Regions from separate parts of the Bradyrhizobium sp. 31Argb genome, predicted to be linked through region 2. Evidence: predicted binding sites of a transcription regulator. Region 2 holds the regulator's gene; the other holds the start of a gene.

Region 1 (3,411 bases), on a different contig from region 2:
CGCGCGCCGGATCCAGATTGGTCTTGGGATCGGCGGGAAGCGGCGCAGCACGGCCGACCTCCACCCGCCGTCCGGTCTTGGCGATCCGCGCCTGAACCTCGCCCTTGAGCAGGAAGGCCTGCAGATCGGCAAAGAAGGTCTCGACGTCCTTGCCGCGGCCGCGATCGACGAAGCCGAGCGGAGAATCGGCGACCGCCACGCCGTCTTCCGGATAGATCGCGTAGAGCGGCTCGTGGCCATCGGCGATCAGTTTGTCATTGGTCTCCTTGATGACAGCCTCATAGTTCCAGATCGCCTGGTAGTGCGCACCATTCCGCTCGCCGTCGCGATAGAGATCGGCGAGCCACCCGCTCGACCCCGCGCTGCGCTCGACCCCTTTCAGAAGGCCGCGCGCCGTCGCCAGCACCTCGGGCTTGTCGAGATCGCCGGCTTCGATCAGGTCGGGCTTGCCGATGCCGGCCGCGAGCATCGCGAGGTAGGCGGCCGCGCCCGAGTTCGACTGCGTCGCCGAGGTCATCAGGAATTTCAATCGGCCGGCCTCGACGGCGGCGAGAATATCCTTGGCCGTCACCTTGGCGCCGATCCAGTTCAATTCTTGCGCCTTGGAGCGGCGCACGCCGAGGATGACCGGCATCTGCACGATCGACTTGACCGACTTCACCCGGCGCTTGGTGTCGAACATGTCGATCCAGATCGAGGCCGCCGGCCACACCGCGTCGGCCGGCGGATCGTCGCCCTTGAGCGCCAGCGCGATGTCAAGCGAGCCCTGATAGCGCATGGTGCAGGCGGCATTGCGCGACTTGCAGAATTCCAGCACCAGCGGCTCGAGCACGTCATTCTCCGAGCCCGACAGGATGGTGAATTGCGGTCCCGGGCCGCCGCTGCAGCCGGAGAGCAGTACGGCGATCAGCGGCGCCGCAGCGAGCAGCGCAAGCCAGCGCCGCGGGAACAACGCGAGGCTCATGCAGAGGCCTTGGTCACCGCGGATTTCAACTCGTCGGTCAGCTCCGACATGCGCTGTTCGATCTCGGCGCGCTTGGTGCGGCCCTGCTCCTGCACGGCGAGCACGCCCGAGATGGTGTCGATCAGGTCGCGATTGGTCTTTTCCAGCGTCGTAATGTCGACGATGCCGCGCTGCGACTGTTTCTCGATCTCGATCGCCTGGGTCTTCATCATCTCGGAGGCCTGGCGCATCATCTCGTTGGTGGCATCGGTGATGGTCTTCTGCAGCTCGAGCGCGGATTTCTGCCGGTTCAGCCCGAGCAGCAGGATCATCTTCTGCTTCCACACCGGGATAGTGAGTTCGGTGGTGGCCTGCAGGTTCTCGATCAGGGTCTCGTCGCCCGATTGCACGATGCGGATCTGCGGCAACTGCTGGATGCCGATCTGGCGTGCCTGCTGCAGATAGAAGATGCGCTTCTCGAGCCGGTCGAGCGCCTGGAGTGCGTCCTGATAGGTCTGCGCCGCGAGCAAGGCGTCGCTGCTTTGGCCTTGCGCGGTCGCTGCCCGCTCCATCGCGACCAGCTTGCCGCCGCGGAAGTCCGCGGCGAAGGCCTTGCCGGCGTTGATATGCGCGTCGAGCTGGCCGAGCGCGGTCCTGGTCTGCTCATAGAGATCGTCGAGCAGCGCGATGTCGCGGCGCAGGACCTCCTTGTTGCGATCGAGCTCGACGCAAACGCGATCGATCTGCGAGGCGACATCGCCGAACTGCTCGGCAAAGCGGCGCAGCCGTGCCTCCGCCGACGAGAACAGGCGCGTCAAGAGGCCGCTGTCCTTGAGATCGGCGGGATCGAGCCCGCGCGCTTTTGCCAAAATGTCCGACAACAGCTTGCCGGTTGTTCCGAGCTCTCGATTTTGCGTCTGGGACAGAATGCGGTCGGCGAACTCGACCACCGACCGCTGGGCGCGCTCGCCGAACGTGACGATGCGCGAACGATCTGAAATATCGATTTCGGACTTGATACGTGCAATCACTGATGCATCTGCCGGCAATGCCGGGACACTCGTCGTTTCGCTCACCGCCTCACTCCCTCTCGGCCGCGGCCATGATAGCATGCCGGACTGGTTCCGCAGCTAAGCGCAGGCGACACGACAGATTGATGACAGTCCCGGGGGTCGATGACAGGCCTGTTGATGAAGCCCTTCCCGGATCGGCATACGTTACCGGCTGGCGCAAAACCCGATCTGGCTCGACCCGCCCGCACGGAGAAATTCCTGTTTGAATTCAAAGATGTATGCGCAGGTCATTCACAGCACCGATCCGCCGATGCATCACGTTGTAGCGCAACGCCGCGATCCCCAGCCCCTCATGCTAACGTCGATCCGCCGACGAATCGTTTGCAGCACGAAAGGTCCGCACACATCCAATGCAGAACCAAAACGCCAAAGCGCTGAAATCCGTCTGTATCTTCTGCGGCTCCAGCCCGGGCCGTGATCCGATCTATCTGGAGACGGCGGTCGCCACCGGACAGGCGCTGGCAAAGGCCGGCGTCACCATCGTCTATGGCGGCGGCAAGGTCGGGCTGATGGGAGCGGTGGCAGACGCGGCGCTCGCGGCAGGCGGGCGTGTCGTCGGCGTCATTCCGCGCGCGCTGGTCGAGCGCGAGATCGGACACACGGGCTTGAGCCAGCTTCACATCGTCGAAACCATGCATGAGCGCAAGACGATGATGGCACAGCTATCCGATGGCTTCATCGCGCTGCCAGGCGGTGCCGGAACACTCGAAGAACTTTTCGAGGAATGGACCTGGGCCCAGCTCGGGATCCACCAAAAGCCGTGCGGCCTGCTGAACGTAAAGGATTACTTCGCGCCGCTGATCGCGATGGTGGAGAGGATGGTCGCCGAAGGCTTCACGATCGCAGCCTATGCCGAGATGCTCATCATCGAAACCAAGGTGGACGCGCTGCTCAGCCGCTTTGGAACCTACCAGCCGCCGCCACGAAAATGGCTGCGCACGGAGGCGGCCGCCAAACCATAGAGCATGATCCGGGAAGGCGGAGACCGGTTTGCCCTCGCGACAACAAAACGCGAAGCGTTTGAGCGGAGATCATGCTCAAACCAGAAGATGAAATCGTGATCTGGTTCCGTTCAACCGAATCACGATTTCAGTTGCGTCACCCGCCGTGCTTCTGCGGCTTATGGCCGCTCTGGCCGGGATCGTTGTGCTTGTTGTGGTGGCTTTCCTGGTTCAGCCCGCCGCGGCTCACCGGAAATTCCGACTGGCGCGCATCCTGTTTCGGATGTCTCGCGCCTGCATCTTCCACAATGCGCGCGCCTCGTTGCTCGACATTGCGCGCGTCGGGAACATCGGGCTTGCGTTCCAGCATCCGCAACTGCTGCTCATGGGTCTTCTTGCCCTGCAGCACCGTCTTGCGCGATTTCGGCGTCTGATCGCGCGACGGGCGGCCTTG
Region 2 (3,411 bases):
GGCGGCGTGCAGCGATGCAGACACGCGGCTGGAGCTCATCCAGCGAAAACAAAACGTGCCGCCTTTGCAGGGCGGCACGTAAAGGCATTCTATGCGCGCGGCGGGTGCTGTCAATCGCCACGAAGCCGCCAGGCTGCGCTGCAAAGTACCGGGTAATCCGCGGGTTTCCAGTGTAGTGGAAAAGCCCGATTGCAATCCCTAAATGTCGGAACATGTGGACGCATAGGCGCGGACTCTTGCGCCAGAGTCACGCCATATTGTAGCGTCTGGCCTGTCGGGTACGACATCTCGTGCGGCAGTTTTGATCCCTAGAGTCCTTTGTGTGCGGCGTACACGTTCGGGTGCGGTTTTCGTGCCCGGCGAGCCTTAAGGGATTCTGCCCGCAGGGATTTTTGAGATTAGGCATCGCAGCGCTGTCCCAGGATCGGCCGGCGCAACGCGAAGGGAAAGATGCGATGACGGTATTGACCTGGTCCGACGAACGCGTCGAGCAATTGAAGAAGCTCTGGGAAGCCGGGCTCTCGGCCAGCCAGATCGCAGCGGAACTCGGCAACGTGACGCGCAATGCAGTGATCGGCAAGGTGCACCGGCTCGGCCTCTCGGGTCGCGCCAAGAGTCCAGCCGCCACCGCACCGCGGCAGCGCAAGGCGCGTCCCGCACAGCCGATGATGCGCGTGGCGCGTCCGGTCTCCCGCGGCAACACCGCGCTCGCGCACGCCTTCGAGGTGGAGGTGGAAGCGGACCCTATCGCCTACGACAATGTGGTGCCGATGAGCCAGCGGCTGTCGCTGCTCGAATTGAACGAGGCCACCTGCCACTGGCCGGTCGGCGATCCCTCGAGCCCGGAATTCTTCTTCTGCGGCGGCAAGGCGCTTCCCGGCCTTCCCTATTGCGCGCACCACTCCCGCGTCGCCTACCAGCCGGCAGCGGACCGCCGCCGTCCGACGGTCAAGCCGTCACACGGCAAGTAAGCCGACGACAGATCGTAGCCCGGGTGAAGCGCAGCGTAACCCGGCAATGCTGTATCGGCAGGTCCAAATTTCCCCGGGTTACGCTTCGCTGCACCCGGGCTACGGATTGAGGTCGCCGAGTTACGACTGCTCGGCCTTCGCGAAGCGATCATCCAGCGCGTAGCCCGCGCCGCGGACGGTGCGGATCGGGTCCTGCTCGCGGCCGGGATTGAGCAATTTGCGCAGGCGGCCGATGTGGACGTCGACGGTGCGCTCGTCGATATAGATGTCGCGCCCCCAGACGCTGTCGAGCAACTGCTCGCGGCTGAACACGCGGCCGGGATGCTCCAGGAAGAACTCCAGCAGGCGATATTCGGTCGGGCCGAGATCGATCGGACGGCCCGAGCGCGCGACGCGACGCTTCTCGCGGTCGAGCTCGATGTCGCCATAGGTGAGCACGGTGGCGAGCCGCTCCGGACTTGCCCGACGCAACAGGCCCTTCACCCGCGCCAGCAGTTCAGGCACCGAGAACGGCTTGACGATGTAGTCGTCGGCGCCGGTCGCCAGTCCCCTCACGCGCTCGCTTTCCTCGCCGCGCGCGGTCAGCATGATGATCGGGAGCTGCTTGGTCTCCGGCCGCGCCCGTAGACGGCGGCACAGCTCGATGCCGGAGAGTCCCGGCAGCATCCAGTCGAGCACGACAAGGTCGGGAATGCGTTCCTTGAGCCTTGTGTCCGCATCATCTCCACGGGCGACCGTTTCGACATCATAGCCTTCTGCATCGAGATTGTAGCGCAACAGCGTCGTCAGCGCTTCTTCGTCTTCGACCACCAGAATGCGTGCGCTCATCGGCTTGGCTTCTCCTATAGCGGGATGACTCTCTGCCTGAATCGTCATCCCACTCTTCCTTTGATGTTTTGAGCAGGATCTTCTTCGGAAAACCGGCTTCGACTTTCCTGGATGTGCTCTAGTTGCCCGGAACGGTCGTGGCGAACGTCGTCATATCCCCCTTCGGCCGCTTGTCGGTCATCTGCTGACCCTCGATCATGTAGAACACCGTCTCCGCGATGTTGGTGGCGTGGTCGCCGATCCGCTCGATGTTCTTGGCGCAGAACATCAGGTGGATGCAGAACGAGATGTTGCGCGGATCTTCCATCATGTAGGTGAGGAGCTCGCGGAACAGCGAGGTGCAGATCGCGTCCACCTCCTCGTCGCTCTTCCAGACGTTCATCGCGGCCGGCAGATCGTGCGCGGCATAAGCGTCGAGCACGGACTTGACCTGCGACAGCACGAGGTCGGTCATGTGCTCCAAGCCGCGGATCAGCTTCAGCGGCTGGAAGTCGTTCTCCAGCGCGGCGACGCGCTTGCCCATGTTCTTGGCGAGGTCGCCGATCCGCTCGAGGTCGGTCGCCACCCGCATCGCGCCGACGATCTCGCGCAGGTCGACGGCCATCGGCTGGCGGCGGGCGATCGTCAGCACGGCGCGCTCTTCGATCACGCGCTGCAGGCTGTCGATCTCGATGTCGGAAGCGACGACACGCTTGCCGAGCGCAATGTCGCGGCGGATCAGCGCATCGACGGATTCGGTGATCATCCGTTCGACCAGCCCGCCCATCTCCGCGACCAGACGGGTCAGTTCCTGAAGATCGCTGTCGAACGCCTTGGCGGTATGTTCAGAAGCCATGATGTCCCTCCTCAACCGAACCGGCCGGTGATGTAGTCCTGGGTGCGACGATCGCTCGGCGAGGTGAAGATCTTGCTGGTGTCGTCAAACTCGATCAGTTCGCCCAGATACATGAACGCGGTCTTGTCGGAGACGCGCGCCGCCTGCTGCATGTTATGCGTGACGATCGCGATCGTGTAGTCCTCCGACAGCTCCTGGATCAGTTCCTCGACCTTGGCGGTCGAGATCGGATCGAGCGCCGAGCAGGGCTCGTCGAACAGGATCACTTCGGGCCGCACCGCAACCGTGCGGGCGATGCACAGACGCTGCTGCTGGCCGCCGGAGAGGCTCAGGCCGGAGGCGTTGAGCTTGTCCTTGACCTCGTTCCACAGCGCGCCGCCGCGCAGCGCTTTCTCGACTCGGCCGTCCATTTCGGATTTCGAGATCTTCTCGTAAAGGCGGATGCCGAAGGCGATGTTCTCATAGATCGTCATCGGGAACGGCGTCGGCTTCTGGAACACCATTCCGATCCGCGCCCGCAGCAGGTTGAGATCGAGCTTGGGGTCGAGAATGTTGGTCTGGTCCAGCATCAGTTGGCCGGTGGCGCGCTGGCCGGGATAGAGGTCGTACATCCGGTTGAAGATCCGCAGCAGCGTTGACTTGCCGCAACCGGAAGGACCGATGAAGGCGGTGACGCGGTTGGTGCCGAGCGCCAGGTTGATGTTCTTCAGCGCGTGGTGCTCGCCGTAATAGAAGTTGAGGCTGCGTGCCGTCACCTTCGGCGGCGCTTCCGGCAGC

What was found. The regulator PhoB, encoded in region 2, activates phosphate uptake and scavenging genes when phosphate is short. The targets are predictions, from matches to a motif close to TGTCATNNANCTGTCAT.
Region 1: AAFX91_RS20560 (toxic anion resistance protein) is a predicted target of PhoB. The motif match lies at 2,089-2,105, and genes of this name have one in related genera.

What each region holds. Positions count from the first base shown of each region.
Region 1 covers NZ_JBEGDB010000103.1:16,211-19,621, reverse strand. The annotation lists gene AAFX91_RS20565 (substrate-binding domain-containing protein) at 1-964, opposite strand, end outside; gene AAFX91_RS20560 (toxic anion resistance protein) at 961-2,055, opposite strand; gene AAFX91_RS20555 (TIGR00730 family Rossman fold protein) at 2,367-2,978, shown strand; gene AAFX91_RS20550 (hypothetical protein) at 3,115-3,411, opposite strand, start outside.
Region 2 covers NZ_JBEGDB010000201.1:2,189-5,599, forward strand. The annotation lists gene AAFX91_RS29425 (GcrA family cell cycle regulator) at 456-971, shown strand; gene phoB (phosphate regulon transcriptional regulator PhoB) at 1,092-1,799, opposite strand; gene phoU (phosphate signaling complex protein PhoU) at 1,918-2,634, opposite strand; gene pstB (phosphate ABC transporter ATP-binding protein PstB) at 2,646-3,411, opposite strand, start outside.